2 regions of the Paenibacillus sp. HJGM_3 genome follow, and region 2 is predicted to be linked to the other one. Evidence: a T-box and tRNA genes for the amino acid it is inferred to sense, from the RefSeq annotation. Region 2 holds a T-box; the other holds one or more tRNA genes.

Region 1 (8,366 bases), on a different contig from region 2:
GGTGGCCGAGCAGGTCGTGCGCGTGGGCGTGATGCTCACGCTGCTGCTCGTGCTCGTCGGCCGCGGGGCGTCCGACGCGACCATTGCCGCCGGCGCGACCTTCGGCTCGACGGCGGGGGCGGGCGCCGCGCTGCTAGCGGCGCTCGGGTTCTGGCGGGCGCACCGCGCCCGCCATGTGGCCGCCGGCCGCGCACTCGCGGCGGAGGCGCCGGGCGACGGCGCCCGCAAGCGCGAGCCCGAACCGACCGCGGCGCTGCTGCGGCGGTTCGTGGCGTATGCGCTGCCGGTGTGCCTCGGCGCCGTCGTGCTGCCGCTGCTCACGCTCGTAGACACCTTCACGATGCCGCGGCTGCTGCAGCACGGAGGGGGCTTGGACGAAGCCGCCGCGATGGCGGCCTTCGGCCTGTACAACCATGGGCTGCCGCTCGTGCAGCTCGTCTCGATGATCGTGACGTCGATGTCGGTCGCGCTCATCCCCGCGTTGACCGCGGCCAGGCAGTGCGGCGACAACACGGCCATCCGGCGCATGGCGGGCGTGTTCCTGCGCTTCGGCTGGCTCGTCGGCCTCGCGGCTTCGGTCGGCTTGGCCGTGCTGGCGCGGCCGCTCGACCTCATGCTGTACGGCGCAAGCGAAGGCGCCGGCGTCATGGCGATCCTGGGCGCGACCGCGGCGTTCGCCGTCGTGCAGATCGTTGCCGGCACGCTGCTGCAGGGGCTCGGGGCGGAGCGCGCCCCGGCCTACTACTTGCTCGCCGCCGCCGGCGTCAAGATCGGCCTCAACCTGCTGCTCATGCCCCGCTGGGGCATTCATGGCGCCGCGGTTGCGGCGGTGGCGGCCTACGCGACGGCGGCCGCGCTCAGCTGCCTGCGGCTGCGCCGCTTGCTCGGCCCAGCCGCGCTCGAGCGGCCCGCGCGCCCGCCAGCCGCTGCCGCAGCGCGTGCCGCCGAGCCTGCCGGCGTCAGCGCTGCCGGCGCCGTCGCGCGGCCCGTGCTCGCCGCCGCGATCATGGCCGCCGGCCTCGCGCTCTGGCTCGCCGCCGCAGCGCTGGCGCTGCACGCCCTGCCGGTCGCGCCGCCGGAGCGGGCGGCGCAGACCGTCGTGGCGCTCAGCGCCGTAGCGGGAGGCGGCCTGCTCTATGCGGCCGCGTTGTTCCGCGTCCGCGCGATCTCGGCCGCAGAGCTCGCGGCCCTGCCCGAGGTCGGGCCGAAGCTGGCACGGCTGGCCGCCCGGCTGCGCCTCATACCTATCGAAGAGAGGAAGCGATCTCGATGAACGGCTCCATAGTAGTCGTCGGACTCGGCTCCGGAGACGAGAATCAACTGACCCTGGGGGTCTGGAAGCGGCTGAAGGCCGCCCGGACCGTCTATTTGCGCACGGCGGATCATCCCGTCACCGCTTGGCTCGACCAGGAGGGCATCGCCTACCGCACGTTTGACGCGCTCTATGAAGCGCAGGCTTCGTTCTCGGAGGTGTACGAGACTATCGCGGTGCACCTGCTGCAGGAGGCGGCGGAGACGGGCGGCGAGATCGTCTATGCGGTCCCGGGCCACCCGATGGTCGCAGAGGCGACGACGCAGCTGCTGCGCGAGGCTTGTCCCCACGGCGGGATCGAGCTGACGATTGTGGGCGGCGAGAGCTTCCTCGATCAGGCGTTCACGCGTCTCGGCTTCGACCCCATCGACGGCTTCGTGCTGCTCGACGCGACCAGTCTGGAAGCGCACAAGCCCCAGCCGCGCCTGCACACGCTTATCGGACAAGTGTACGATACGTTCACAGCGTCCGAGGTCAAGCTGTATCTAATGGACACGTACCCGGACGACTACGAGGTGGTTGTGGGGCACCAGCTCGGCGTGCAAGGCCGGGAGCGGATCGAACGGGTGCCGCTGTATGAGCTGGACCGGCTGGAAGGGTACGGGAATTTGTCGCTCATCTGGGTGCACCGGAGCGAGGACGACGAGATGCGGAAGCGCTCGTTCGACCGGCTGCACGAGATTGTGGAGATTCTCCGCAGTCCGGAAGGGTGTCCGTGGGACCGGGAGCAGACGCACGCGAGCATCCGCAAGAACTTGATCGAAGAAACGTACGAAGTGCTCGAGACGATCGATGACGACGACCCGGACGCCATGTGCGAGGAGCTCGGCGACCTGCTGCTCCAAATTCTTCTCCACGCCCAGATGGAAGCCGAGGCGGGCGCGTTCGACGTGTACGACGTGCTGGAGGAGCTGCATGACAAGCTCATCCGCCGCCATCCGCACGTCTTCGGGGAACGCGCCGCCCAAGACGCCGAGGAAGCGCTGAAACACTGGAACGCCATGAAGCTCGAGGAAAAGCGGGCGAAGGGGATCGACACCGGGCGGCAGTCAGCGCTGGCGGGGGTGCCTCGAGATTTGCCGGGTCTCATGAAGGCGTACAAGCTGCAGAAGAAGGCGGCGCAAGTCGGCTTCGACTGGAAAGAGGCGGAGGACGTGTACGCGAAGATCGAGGAGGAGCTTCTCGAGCTGCGTCAAGCCTCGGCTGAGGAGCAGACGGACGAGTTGGGAGATTTGCTGTTCGCTGTCGTCAACTTGTCTCGATTCCTGAAGGTGGATCCGGAGGAGGCGCTTGCGTCCACGAACCGCAAATTTGTGCAAAGATTTTCCTATATCGAGGAGCAATTAAGCGCTCAGGGGAAGAATTTGGAACAATCCAACCTGGAAGAGATGGAAGTTTTATGGCAAGAAGCAAAAAAACTTTCGAAATCTACGCATTCTTAGAAGGATTTTTCCCACCCATACAGAATACATACTACTTGTGCAGGCAAACCAAAGCGTTAGCGCTAATTCTTTTAGGAGGAATTTACTAATGAACAAAACAGATTTGGTAAACAACATCGCTACAAAAAGCGGATTGTCCAAAAAGGACGTAGAATCGGTACTGAACAGCTTCCTGGGTGAAGTAACGGACGCACTGTCCTCGGGCGACAAAGTTCAACTGATCGGTTTCGGCACGTTCGAGACTCGCACGCGTTCCGGCCGTACGGGCCGCAACCCGCAAACCGGCCAAGAAATCAAAATCCCTTCTTCGAAGGTGCCTGCGTTCAAAGCCGGCAACAAGCTTAAAGAAGCGGTAAAATAATGCGTCTCGACAAATTCCTGAAAGTCTCCCGATTGATCAAACGCCGCACCGTCGCGAAGGACGTGTCCGACCAAGGTCGAATCTGGGTGAACGGACGGGAAGCGAAAGCGAGCACGACGATCAAAGTCGGGGACGAGCTCATGATTCAATTCGGGCAGAAGCGGGTCACCGTACGCGTGGATCGAATCGTGGAGACGACTCGCAAGGACGAAGCGGCCGAGATGTACACGGTGCTTCGCGAGGAATCGAATGCGTCCGACTGAACCGGTCACAGAAAAGAGGCCTATCCATAGCGATAGCGCCTCTTTTCTTTATCCCCACAAAGTAATGCTAGCCCTCGCAGCCTATTCCTAGTAGTTTGCGGGACCCAGAAAACATAATCGGTTCTAAAAGTAGACAGCCCTCCATACGTTAGTGGTAAGAGGAGGGGTACAGGCTATGATGAATGACCATGGGAAAGTGAAGCGGCAAGAGGTGAAGATGCTGAACCGGAAGCTGCTGGAGATTTCGGGCGTTCTGAACGTGGAGAGCTTCGACAGCGAAGAGTTCCTGCTGGAGACGGAATGCGGCTTCCTCGCGGTGAAGGGACAAAATCTTCACATTAAGAATTTGAGCCTGGAGCAAGGGTTGGTCGCGATTGAGGGACTGGTGAACGGCCTAACCTACCTGGACTCGAATACCCACGAGAAAACGAAGGGCTTTCTAGGTAAGCTGTTCAAGTGACGCTCGAGACGCAATTCATTACGCTGTTGACGATGATCGCCATCGGAGCGGGCATGGGTGCCATCTTCGACGTGTACCGCGTGCTGTCAAGCCAGTTGCGTGTCCCTCGCTGGATGATACCGCTCCTCGACATCGTGTATTGGATTTTGTCGACCCTTCTCGTCTTCCGCGGTTTATACGCCAGCAATTCCGGACAAGTCCGCATCTACGTCTTTATCGGCCTCTTGGCGGGCGGCTGGCTGTATTACCGGCTGTTCAGCGCCATAATGGTCCGGATCGTTTTGTTTTGCATCAACTTGGTCAAGCAGTTCGTTCGATTGTCGATCCGTACATTCCAATGGACGGTCATTAAGCCGATTGTCCTGCTTTATAGGCTTGTTGTTGTAATTTTCGGATTTTTGATTGCGGTTGCTGTTTTCCTCTATAAAATTGTGTTACAATTACTGTACCCATTCTGGGTTCTATTCCGTAAACTGTTCGGCTTGTTCCGGCCTCTGTTGAAGTTCCCCTCGTGGTTGAAGCCGTCCTGGCTCCTCCAGCCTGGGCGCAAGCTGGCCAAGCTATGGAAGCGGTTGTTCGGCAGGAAGCCATGACTGGCCTATCTCCTTGCCCGGCTCCCGCACTTACAGAACGCGTTTAGGAGGTCCCTTTTCGATATGCGTCAACCTGCAACGGACACGAAGCTCGAACAACCGCATAAAGGCTCCCGTCGTCGGGTGCGGCTCTTACTGATCACTTTGTTCGGTTTCCTGGCCTGGGCCGGCGTGATCGCCTGGAACCAGCAAGCCCGGCTCGACGCCAAGTCCGCTCAAGCGAGCGAATTGGATACGAAGCTTACGGAGACTAAGAAGCTGAACGCCGACTACAAGAAGGAAGTCGAACGGCTGAACGATCCGGAGTACATCCTGCAGAAGATTCGTAAGGAATATCACTATACGAAGCCAGGCGAAACGTTGTTCTACACGCCGAAGTCGTAACCTCCCGGAGGCTTTGCAGCGCGTATTGACCTGATTTTAGCGATCTTGTATAATCTGCATAGCTGCTCTTTTCGGTTAGCGCTGGGGATACGACCATTTTGTCCGACGGATGCGCAAGATCTGCTCCCGCTGCGTAAGCTAGATCAAGAGAACCACTCTTAACAATTCTTAGGGAGGAACGTTTCATTCTATGGCAATTGAAGTGGGCACCAAATTAGAAGGCAAGGTGACAGGCATCACACATTTTGGTGCATTCGTCGAACTGTCGGAAGGAGTCACCGGACTCGTTCACATTTCCGAAATTGCCGACAACTATGTCAAAGATGTGAATGATCATCTGAAGCTTGAGGACAAAGTGTTGGTGAAGGTCATTAATGTGGACAAGGACGGCAAGATCGGACTGTCGATCAAGCAAGCGGTCGATAAGCCCCCCGGGGAACAGCGACCTCCGCGTCCGGAAAGACCCTTCAACCGGGATCGAGGCGATGACCGTGGTGGAGCCGGCCGTTTCGATCGTGGTGGCCGCCCAGGCAAACCTCCTGTGAATAAGATGTCGTTCGAAGACAAGATGTCGCGTTTCCTGAAGGACAGCGAAGAGAAGATTTCGTCCCTGAAGAAGAACACGGAAGGCAAGCGGGGCGGAAGAGGCGCACGGCGCGTCTAACTCGCCTAAGCGAATAAGCCTGTTCATAATCCGCATCGAGCTGGTTTCGCCGCTTGATGCGGTTTTTAACACTGTCGGCTTTGTTGACAACCCAATCCCGCATCGTTTATACTGTCGTATGGATATGGCGGCGTAGCTCAGCTGGCTAGAGCGTTCGGTTCATACCCGTAAGGTCGGGGGTTCGAGCCCCTCCGCCGCTATCGTTATCTGGAAGCAAGAACCGCCTTGCAGAACTGTTTCTGCAAGGCGGTTTTTCTTCATTCATATTTCCTAGTGGTCAGTTGATCCAAGCCCTTGAATTCATACCCTTGACTTCGGGCATTGTCGATGATCCGGCTCAAGGCGTCCGCGTTATCTTTGGAAATCGTGTGCAGCAAGATGACCGCCCCGGGATGGAGCTGAGACACGACCTTCTCATAGGCATAGTTCCCACCGCGTTGGTCGTTCACTTCCCAATCTTTATAAGCGATGGACCAGAACACGTTCGTATACCCCAGCTCCTTGCTGGCCGCCAGCATCCGATCGCTGAATATCCCTCTTGGCGGGCGCAAGTACCGCATCTCCTTTTGATCCGTTAATTGCACGACGGCTTCGCGTACCTTATCCAATTCTTCCTTCATTTTCTCATTTGAAATTTGGGTCATATCCGGATGGCTCCATGAATGATTGCCGATCAGGTGCCCTTCGCTTACCATTCGCTTCACTAACTCCGGCTGATCTTTCACATAATGTCCGGTAATGAAAAAAACCGCCGGTACCTGCTTCTCCTTAAGGACATCCAAGATTTTAACGGTATACCCGTTTTCATATCCGTTGTCGAACGTTAAATACAGTTCCTTTTTGCTCGTATCCCCAAGAAAAATGGCGTCGTGCTTCCGCACGATGTCCTTAAAGCCTTCCTCGTTAATGGAAGGAAGCTGCCCGTTCTTGCTCTTTTTAAACCCGAAGTGATACGGATGATCCGCGCTGCCGGCTGCCTCCGCCATCGAAGGGAGGAGCAGCATGAAGGCGGTCAATAGGATCAACAGGATTGGATAACGTTTCATTAATCTCAATAGCTCCATTCTTATAGGCTTGGAATCGGGAGTAATATGCCACGAAGCGCCATATCATATTCGGGTGGGCATCATCGTATAAGTATGCCGGGAATTAACCATTATATAATACGGTGTATGAAAAGGAGGATGCCGCTTTGCGTCTTATTGTAATCATCGCACTCGCGCTTCTAGTCGGAATGGCACCGGCTGGTACGTCTGCCTTATCGGCACAGCAGGATCAGGACAAAGAGGAAGTTGCCGCCTTCTTAACCCAGCTGTTCAAGGATCGCAACGAATTTCTGCTCAATCAGCGTCCGGAAACCATCGACAAATACTACATCGAAACGCAAACCGGAAGCCGCTACGCCTTTCAGATGGAAATGAGGCGCATGAAGTACACCAGTTTGTGGGCGGAAAAGCGCGGCATCCGTTTTATAGCGGCGGAACCCGGAATCCGAATCACCCGTTTCAAAAGGGAGGGGGATACGGCGAAATTGGCGTTAGTTCAGTCAACCCAAATCACATATGCCTACAAAGCGACCGATCTGCCGCCACAAACGTTCGGAGTCGGTACACGACATGCTCTGACCGTAAAAAAAATGGACGGGGTGTGGAAGGTGCTGCGTGAATGGTATTTGGACCCGCTGGAAGAGAACCCGGATCTAATTCCGGATTCACCTCAAGGGTTTCCTCATCCTGTCGTCAGCAGGCCCGAACAAGCCCCGAATAAGGGAACCCGATACAATCGCGAACGCGCATTGGAATATGCCAACAAATACGCGGGTTTGGCCTGGGGAGCGGGGAATAACAACCGGTACAACCAGAAGTACACGGACTATACGTCGCTTGGCGGAGACTGCACCAATTATGTATCTCAGGTGCTTGGTGATCCCAAGGAAGGCGGCGGGTTAAAGATGACCGGCACATGGAGGTACTCGGGAGCTGGGAGCCGCGCATGGGTGCAGACGGATGCATTCGGACGTTTCCTGCTGTATTCCGGATATGGGCGGCAGGTTGCAAAAGGTACTTTCGGCGAAATTACCCAATCCAGCGACAAATTCCCGGATGGCGCGATAGCGAAATTGCAGCCGGGCGATGTGATCGGGTATATTCTTCACGGAGACGTCGATCATTTTTCGGTCATCGTCGGTCATGATGCGGGCGGGTACCCGTTGGTCAACTCTCATACCGTAGACCGGTATCGCGTGCCGTTCGACCTCGGGTGGGATGATAAGACCAAATATCTGCTCATTCATATTAATGATTAATCGGAAGGTACCGGGAAGTCTATCCGGATAAACTCGTTCATACAATCCATATAGGACGAGCTTTATTTGGGGTGAACACATGAGACTTCCTCCCTTCCTCAAACAAACGGCGCTTCGGACAGGCGCTATTTTTCTTGTGAAATTGATCGGAATCGCCGCGCGCATTCCTTTGTTTCGGATACTCGGATCGGAAGGGACCGGGATTTACCAAATCGTGTATTCGATTTACGGATTTGCGCTTACTATGCTCACCGGCGGTATCCCTACATCGTTAGCCTTAATGACGGCCAAAGACAAGGAGCGGGGCTGGCACTTTTTAAAAGGCTTAATTCTCCCTCTTACGGTGTTCGGAGCGATACTTGCTTTGGTTTTTTATGCACTTGCCCCCTCTGCGGCCCATTTGCTCGGAGATGGCCGTCTGGCGTTTTCAATCCGCTGCGTGGCGCCGGCTTTGTTCATTGTTCCCGTGCTTCACCTATTTCGCGGATATCTGCAAGGCCGCGAATTTCATGGGTACATCGCGGCTTCCGAGCTCCTTGAACAAACGGTTCGGGTCGGTACGATGCTTTTGCTTGTCGTTTT
Region 2 (8,366 bases):
ATGGCAAGCTGGAAGTCGGTCCGATCACAGGCACATCCTTCAGGAACAAAGGCCTCCTGTCGGATACTACGTATTACTACAAGGTGAGCGCCGTCAGTGCGGAAGGCGAATCGCCGCTATCGGCCTCCTTGCAAGTGACGGTCGGCGGCCCGTCCTCGGACTTGTTCGTCGATTTCAACGACGGCACGGTAGGGCAGCCGTATTCGGCCTATCCCGATGCCTGGCCGACGCCGTGGCTGGTCGCGGCGGTCCCGGGCGGCCCGGACCTTAGCTTGAGCGTGCCTAACGGAGCAGCGGGGAACTTCGTCTACGACTTCCTTGCCGAAGGGCCGACGGCGCATTTCAAGTTTGATTACATGCGCGAGGCGAACTTCAACGGGGATAAGCTCCTGCTCTATACCGGCTCGAACTTCCTGGAGATCCAGACGGATACCGCGAATGGTCTGAAATACCGGCTGGGCACGACGAGCACCTATCGCAACCTGATCCCCGGGTTTCAGCTGAACACGTGGTATACGCTGGAGATCGATCTGGATTTCACCACGAATACCGTGACGTTCCGCTCAGGACCGAAGAACGGCACGCTCACTCAGATGGCTCAAGAGTCGTACTCGGCCGCGAGCCCGAAGATCAGCGCCTTCCGCATCTTCAACCAGCGGTCGGCGGGCAATGTGTATTTCGATAATTTCGCTGTGACGAGAAATTAGGCTGTACCGGAAGATCCCTCGCCTGCACGGAAACGTGCGGACGAGGGATTTTTTAATGGGTTTACTTATAGTGGAACGTGAATCCGTTATTTTCGGATAAAGGCTGATTTCAAGAGGCGATGGGAACCACATTCCCTTATTACACACATTCGGCGCCGACTACCCCGGATTGGAGGGGATTAAGGGAACCACGTTCCGCTCACGTTCTCGAACCCCTGCTTTTAGAACGAATAGCGGATTGCCGTTCCCCTTTAGCTCCTTTTCTATGAGGCTTACTCGCCTCCCACTGGCCCGGCGCGCAGCCGCGCGGCTTCCTCCTCGATCCGGCTGACGTCGAGCCGCTCGAACAGCGGGGCCGACGGCGCCAACGGCGTGCCGGACGAGACTTCGGCGAAGCCCCAACACGGCGCGGCGATGCCCAGATACGTGCGGATTTTCGCGCAGGCGAACGGCAGGAACGGCTCCAGCAGCTGCGCCAGATTGGCGATGATTTGCACGCAGGTGTACAAGGTATCCCGACAATGCGCAGGGTCCTCGTGCAGCTTCGCCCACGGCTGGCGCTCGTCGAAGTACTTGTTGGCGCTGCGGACGAAGGCGAAGAGACGCTCGAGCGCTTCCTTCAGCTTGCCAGCCTCGATGAGGACGCCGACCTCGGCATACAAGTCCGCGAGCGCTTGCCAGATGCGTTCGTCCGTGCGCCCCTCCGGGACTTGGCTTCCGAATGACTTCTCGAGGAACTTTAGGTTCCTGTTTACGAAGTTGCCGAACGCGCCGAGCAGCTCGCCATTGTGGCTGTAGATGAACTCGCGCCACGAGAAATCGCTGTCCCGTTTCTCCGGAGCGTTGATGAGCAGGAAGTAGCGGATTGAGTCGGGGTCGTACCGCTCCAGGAGATCGGGAAGCCAGACGGCCCAGTTGCGGCTCGTCGAGAACTTGCTGCCCTCCAGGGTGAGATACTCGCTCGAGACGATCCGGTCCGGCAGGTGCAGGCCGCCTGCGCCGAGCAGGATGCCCGGCCAAATGAGCGTATGGAACGGGATATTGTCCTTCCCGTGCACGTAGTAGGCGGTCGTATCGTCCGACCAGAACCGCTCCCACGCCTGCGGCTCGCCTCGCTCGAGCGCACACTTCCGGCTGGCGGAGTAGTAGCCGCACACGGCTTCAAACCAGACGTAGATTTTCTTCCCTTCGAAGCCTTGTACCGGCACATCGACACCCCAAGGCAAATCCCGGGTCACCGCCCGGTCCTGCAGCCCCTCGCTTAGGTACCGGCGGGTGAGCTGCAGAGCATTGTCGCGCCAGCCGCCGGCCTGAGCCGCCTGCTCGACCTCCCGCTCCAGCTGCTCTTGGAACCGGGACAGGGCGAGGAACAAATGCTCCGTCTCCCGGGTGGTCGGGTGATGGCCGCACAGCTTGCACGTCCGGTGGAGCAGGTCGAGCGGATCGAGCAGGGTAGAGCAGGCGTCGCATTGATCGCCCCGCGCCGGCTGCCCGCAATTCGGGCATTGTCCCTCGACATAGCGGTCCGGCAGGAAGCGGGTGCACGACTCGCAATAAGTTTGCTCCACGGATTTGCGGTACAGGACGCCGCGGTTCAGCAGCTCGAGGAACAGCTCTTGCACGACCGCGTGGTGATGTGGATCGTCCGTCCGCGTATACAGGTCGTAGGTAAAACCGAGCCGGCGGAACCCGTCGACGAACTCCTCGTGGTACCGGTCCGCGATCGCTTGGGGCGTTACGCCCTCCCGTTCCGCTTGAATGGCGATCGGCGTCCCGTGGCAATCGCTGCCGGACACGTACAAAACTTCTTCTCCCTTCAGCCGGTAGTACCGCGCCAGTACATCCCCCGGCAGCAAGCTCGCCACCCGGCCCAAGTGCAGCGAACCGTTGGCATAGGGCCAAGCCCCGCCAATAAAAATCGTCATTGCTCATCCCTCCGTTCATTTTTTTGGGAACAACAAAAAAGCCCTCATCCACAAAAGGACGAGAGCATTACTCACGCGGTACCACCTTCATTCGCCCACGCCTCGCGGCATGGACCTCTTCAAGTACGCCGTCAAGGCAGGGAATCCCCTCCTAGCACGGTTATACTCTAGCTCGGTAACGGGAGCGCCCGTTGCAGCCTACTGCCTGCTCGCGCAAGGTTCGGTGCACAGCTTAGAGACCATGTTCGCCGGACGGAACTTTGCTCCTTCTCACCTGCCGGAGCTCTCTGGTGAAAGACCCTGATCCCGCTACTCTTTCTCTTCGATGCTTTGTAGGATTTCCAATTACAGGCTATTATAGCCACAACGCGGCCTCTTCGCAAGAGACGCGTTACGCCAATTGTACCAATGCTGTCATATCCCGGCTCCCTGCGCTAATGACTCCGGGGGGGCGATTGTGTTACGATAGACGAATGAGACGAGATCGAGGGAGGAACCGACGATGAGTGAAGTGGACCGCATATTGGCGCGGGCGGTAGCCGGCGAGCGGCTGAGCCTGGAGGACGGGCTGGAGCTGTACGCGAGCGATCAGATCGAGAAGCTGGGGGCCGCGGCCAACCAGATCATGCTGAAATGGCATCCGGAGCCGGTGACGACGTTCGTGATCGGGCGGAATGTGAACTATACGAATATTTGCGACGTGTACTGCCGGTTTTGCGCGTTCTATCGGCCTCCGGGCTCGAAAGAAGGGTACGTGCTGCCGGACGAGGTTATTTTCCAGAAGATTCAGGAAACGATCGATGTCAGCGGGACCGAGATTCTGATGCAGGGCGGGACGAACCCCGACTTGCCGTTCAGCTACTATACGAATTTGCTCCGGGAGATCAAGAAGCGGTTCCCGGGCATTACGATGCATTCGTTCTCCCCGGCGGAGATCTGGAAGATGAAGGACGTGTCCGAAGGCCTGTCGCTAGAGGAAGTCATCCGTCAGCTGCACGAGGCCGGACTCGATTCGCTGCCGGGCGGCGGCGCCGAGATTCTGGACGACCGGACGCGCCGCAAGATCAGCCGGCAGAAGGGCTCCTGGACCGATTGGATGGAAGCGATGACGACCGCGCACAAAATCGGGATGAACACGACCGGCACGATGGTCATCGGTTTCGGCGAATCGATGGAGGAGCGCGTGCTGCACATGCTCCGCATCCGCGACGCGCAGGACGCATGCATCCGGAACGGCTATCCATCGAAGGGCTTCCTGGCGTTCATCTCCTGGACGTTCCAGCCGGACAATACGAATCTGAAGGCAGAGAAGCTCGGACCCGAGGCGTATCTGAAAACCGTCGCCATCAGCCGCCTCATGCTCGACAACATCCCGAACTTCCAGTCGTCCTGGGTGACGATGGGGCCGGAGGTCGGCAAGCAGTCGCTGCATTACGGCTGCAACGACTTCGGCAGCACGATGATCGAGGAGAACGTCGTATCGGCCGCCGGGACGACGCACAAGGTCAACATCGGCTCGACGCTGCAGCTCATCCGCGAAGCGGGCAAAATTCCGGCGCAGCGCAACACGCGCTACGAAATTCTGCGCATGTTCGACGATGAGACGGCGTCGGTGGACAAAGATTTCGTCATGCAAAATTAATCGCATACCAGCTAAAGTAGCAGCCGCAAAGCGGGCTTATGCCCTGAGCATTGCGGCTTTTTATTTTTGGCATGGGTGCTGGTGGGCTTTCTAGCATTCGTGTGATGGATGCAACTCCATTTTGCCAGCTTATAGACATGCCCGAGTGTAGCTTTTATGCCCGTAGTTCAATTTTCCCTAATTGGAAGATTGTTATGTGACAACCATCCCGCCAACTCGGCTTCTAACTCGGCAGAATCGAACTACAGCCCGGCTTGAATGAATCGGTCTGGATGTAAGTAGGCGAAATCAAACTAAAGCCATTGGGGCCAGCATGCTACAAATTAAAAGGAATCCCTACGCGCGACGACGAATGTCATGTTATTCAACCCTTACCGCAAAAGCATACATCGAGCTTCCTTGTCTCCATTCGGCTCGAATGGAGTACAAATAAGTGCCGGGTTCCGTCGGCAGAGTGTAGGAGTTCTTGTCGAGCGGCTCCTGGCCGAGCTCCTTTTGGCCCTCCCAGCGAGAAAGCATCATCTTCTTCGGCTGGCGCCCGAACAGGAGGCTGAGCTCGGTTCCAGGCGCTAGACGAGTCGCCTCGTCCGGAAGCTTGATCATGTTCGCCGGGTCGGGCGAATCGGCGATGACGTGTCGGGTAAGGTAACGCCAGCTATATGTGCCTTGCTTGACGAGCACGGACTGCTTGCCGCCTTTGATCGTAAGCATCGGGGGCCGATCGTTGCATCCGGTGAGCAGGAGGACCAGCACGCTGGTCAGGACCGCCATAAGACTGATTGCGCGTAACATTTTCATACGAATTGCCAATGGAACCGCCCCCTCTCTTGTTATTTTTTAGACGAGGGAATGACGGATCAAGTTGCGGGAGAGGAGTCCGAAATGTTAGGAGCCAAAATCGGAGAAGGCAGAGTCGCGGAAGTGTATGAGTGGGGACCGGACCGGGACCGGGTGGTGAAGCTGTACCAGCCAGGCTATCCGCTCGATTGGATTCGCTATGAAGCGAAGGTTGGAAGTGCGGTTCAAGCGGCAGGTGTTCCCGCTCCCGGCGTATTCGAGCTGGTAGAGGTGGACGAACGACAGGGATTATTGTACGAGCGAATGCCGGGGAAGATGCTGCGGGAATGGATGCTCGAGTCCCCTGATGAATGGCGAAGGTTCGCCACCGAGATGGCTGGTCTTCATTATAGCATCCACCATTGTTCGGCAGCCGGACTGCCCCGGCAAAAAGATCGTCTGGCCGGTGCGATCAAGCAGTCGGAGGAGCTGCTAAAGGAGCGGTTGAACCCCGTACTTCACTGGCTGGATGCTTTGCCCGAAGGAGATCGAGTTTGTCATGGGGACTTCCATCCGGACAATATTTTATATACTGGAGCGTCCTCGGTCGCCATAGACTGGGTAGATGCTTCGACGGGGGATCCGCTCGGCGATGTGGCGCGGACTTCGCTCATGTTTTTGTCCCCTTACGTACCTCCTGGCACGCCTGAAGGGATAACGGGAACCCTCATTCAGGAGATGAAGCAGCAGTTGAACCGTGTCTACCTGGATGAATATTACAGGTTGGCTGGTGTGGATGAGAATGATTGCAACGCTTGGCTGCTGCCTGTTGCGGCGGCGCGGCTGCGGGAGAACGTTCCCGGCGAACGGCCATGGCTGCTTGAGCTGATCGACGACCAACTTCGTTAAGAGGGGGAGTAAGGATGAGTGGTTCCATGTTTGAGTTTCTGCGCGTGGATTTTCCGGAGCTTTACCGGCAAGCCTATCAAGCCGAGCGTACGGTTGAAGTGGATCTGCGGCTCGCGTTAACCCATATGCAGCCGATGGGCCAGTGGTTCATTCAGCAAATCGCGGCTCATGAAGAAGTCGATGGCGGAGAGACCGACACCCTTAATCGGCTGGAACGTCTCCTTCGGCACGAGCTGATTCCCGCGCATCTAGGAGTAGCTTTGAAACGTTTGGAGCTGCTGGACCCAAGAGAAAGCGAGCTGGTGATGGACGCGTTACAGGTTAAGGCGTTATGGTTTGCATTGTATGACTTGGCCGGGTGGTATTACAAGACTTATGTAAATTCAGATTACGTAGCTATGCCCATGCACTTGGCGGCATCGGCGTCTGGGTCGGCCATAGCCGTTCGGGCGGGATCCGGGTCGGGGCAGCAGGCCAAGTTCGAGGTAGGCATCGAGGGGAATCAAGTTCCCGCTGAGTTCGTGGAGCAAGTCGAGAACGCCTATCGCCTCGCCGAGGCGGAAGGGGAAACCTATGAAGGACAGTTCGCAAACGGACTGAAGCATGGAATCGGGCTATATCGCTGGGCGGACGGCACCAAATACACCGGGACGTGGGTGCGGGATCAAGAGCATGGGACCGGGGAAAAGCTGTTCGCGAATGGGGACCGTTATCGGGGAGATTGGCGGGAGGGCTTGTTCCACGGGCACGGAGTCTACGAATGGCGGGACGGCAGCCGGTTCGAGGGTGCTTGGGAATCCGGCATGGAGCATGGTTACGGTGTCAAAACAAGCGCGGACGGCACCGTTCAGCGCGGCTATTGGACCTATGGAGAGTTCCGGTTTCATGAGGAGCAGTTGGGTGAAGGGGAGCCGGCCAGCATAAAGAATGGTGAGCTCTAAGGGGGGATATCCCACTTAGACTGCTCGCGAGAAGCCAGCGTCCGAATCGCGGATTGCCAGAGGGAAAACCTCCCTCACTTTGGGCTCGAGATCGCTATTTTGCCTTTACGAGGGGGAATAGCTCCCTCTCTTTAGAGCCTTTTCACAGCAATCCTCCCAAATCTCGAGTAAGAGAGGGAGGATTTCCCCCTCGGATACCGCTTTACCTCTGAAATGCGCATAAAAGGGGGAGGAATTCACCTTCACCGCCCGTGAGTCCCCTTCGTAAGCGTCTCCAGAACATCCTTCACCTTGAGAGATTCCGCCGCCTCCCTCACTCCTTCACGGACCCTACCACCATCCCCTTGACGAAATACTTTTGCAGGAACGGATACACGATCAGAATCGGCAGCGCGCCGATGAAAATTTGCGCCGCCTTCACGGTGTTGTTCGAGATGTTCTCCAGCTCCCGCCCGAGCGACGACAGCTGCGTGGAATCGAGCTGAATCAGGATTGTCTGCAGGAAAGTGGCGAGCGGGTACGAATCTATACTTTTCAAGTAAATCAAACCGTCAAACCAGGCGTTCCAATGGCCGACCATCTTGAACAGCGACAGCGTAGCGATCGCCGGCAAGGATAGCGGGATGTAGATCAGCGCGAGAATTTTCAGCTGTCCGGCCCCGTCGATCAGCGCCGCCTCCTCCAGCGCGGCCGGAATGCTGCGGAAGAAGTTCAGCAGCAGCACGAGCAGCCACACGTCGATCGCCCCCGGGAGAATGAGCGCCCACAGCGAATTCATGAGCCCGAGCTTCTGGATGACGATATACGTCGGCACGAGCCCGCCTCCGAACAGCAGCGTCAGGACGAAAAACCACGAGTACCAGGTTCGGCTGCGGAATACGAGCGAGTCCTTGGACAAGGGATAGGCGGCGAGGAAGATCACGATCATCGTGATGACGGTGCCGAGCACGGTACGCTCGACCGACACCCACAGCGAGTGCAGGAAGTTCGCGTTCGACAGCGTCTTCTTGTACGCGTCGAGGGTGAAATCGATCGGGACGAGCCCGACCAGGTTGGCGTTGGCCGGCGCGCGCCCGCTGAAGGACACGGCCAATGTATGCACAATCGGCAGCACGCAGAGAAAGGCGATGGCGGCCAGGAACACATAGTTGAAGACGCTGAACACGCGGTATGAGAACGTTTTATGATACAAGGGAGGGCCTCCTTAGAAAATCCGATAGTTGGCGGTCTTGAGCGCAATCCGGTAGACGGACAGAATGAGGATGCAGCTGACGACCGATTTGAACAACCCCATCGCCGTGGCGAAGCTCAGCTTCTGGCTGAGGATGCCGACCCGGTACACGTAGGTGTCGATAATGTCGCCCTTGTCGTACACGAGCGGATTGTACAGGTTGTAGATCTGGTCGAACCCGGCGCTCAGGATGCTGCTCAGCGACAAGGTCGCGCAGACGGTCATGATCGGCAC

The links. The T-box of region 2 lies ahead of metG (methionine--tRNA ligase). A T-box ahead of a tRNA ligase gene usually reads a tRNA of that ligase, here a tRNA-Met.
Region 1: it has a tRNA-Met gene. The T-box ahead of metG (methionine--tRNA ligase) is inferred to sense a tRNA for this amino acid. The anticodon was not compared.

The regions. Positions count from the first base shown of each region.
Region 1 is NZ_JBJGED010000035.1:31,788-40,153, forward strand. It holds gene ACI5FR_RS28880 (putative polysaccharide biosynthesis protein) at 1-1,273, shown strand, start outside; gene yabN (bifunctional methyltransferase/pyrophosphohydrolase YabN) at 1,270-2,754, shown strand; gene ACI5FR_RS28890 (HU family DNA-binding protein) at 2,843-3,115, shown strand; gene ACI5FR_RS28895 (RNA-binding S4 domain-containing protein) at 3,115-3,378, shown strand; gene yabP (sporulation protein YabP) at 3,557-3,838, shown strand; gene yabQ (spore cortex biosynthesis protein YabQ) at 3,835-4,431, shown strand; gene ACI5FR_RS28910 (FtsB family cell division protein) at 4,495-4,815, shown strand; gene ACI5FR_RS28915 (S1 domain-containing RNA-binding protein) at 5,006-5,479, shown strand; tRNA gene ACI5FR_RS28920 (tRNA-Met) at 5,606-5,679, shown strand; gene pdaA (delta-lactam-biosynthetic de-N-acetylase) at 5,737-6,525, opposite strand; gene ACI5FR_RS28930 (amidase domain-containing protein) at 6,672-7,784, shown strand; gene ACI5FR_RS28935 (oligosaccharide flippase family protein) at 7,864-8,366, shown strand, end outside.
Region 2 is NZ_JBJGED010000009.1:112,390-120,755, reverse strand. It holds gene ACI5FR_RS12525 (fibronectin type III domain-containing protein) at 1-707, shown strand, start outside; gene metG (methionine--tRNA ligase) at 980-2,632, opposite strand; T-box leader at 2,684-2,967, opposite strand; gene mqnC (cyclic dehypoxanthinyl futalosine synthase) at 3,135-4,274, shown strand; gene ACI5FR_RS12510 (hypothetical protein) at 4,635-5,084, opposite strand; gene ACI5FR_RS12505 (phosphotransferase family protein) at 5,157-5,960, shown strand; gene ACI5FR_RS12500 (MORN repeat-containing protein) at 5,975-6,901, shown strand; gene ACI5FR_RS12495 (carbohydrate ABC transporter permease) at 7,215-8,093, opposite strand; gene ACI5FR_RS12490 (ABC transporter permease) at 8,106-8,366, opposite strand, start outside.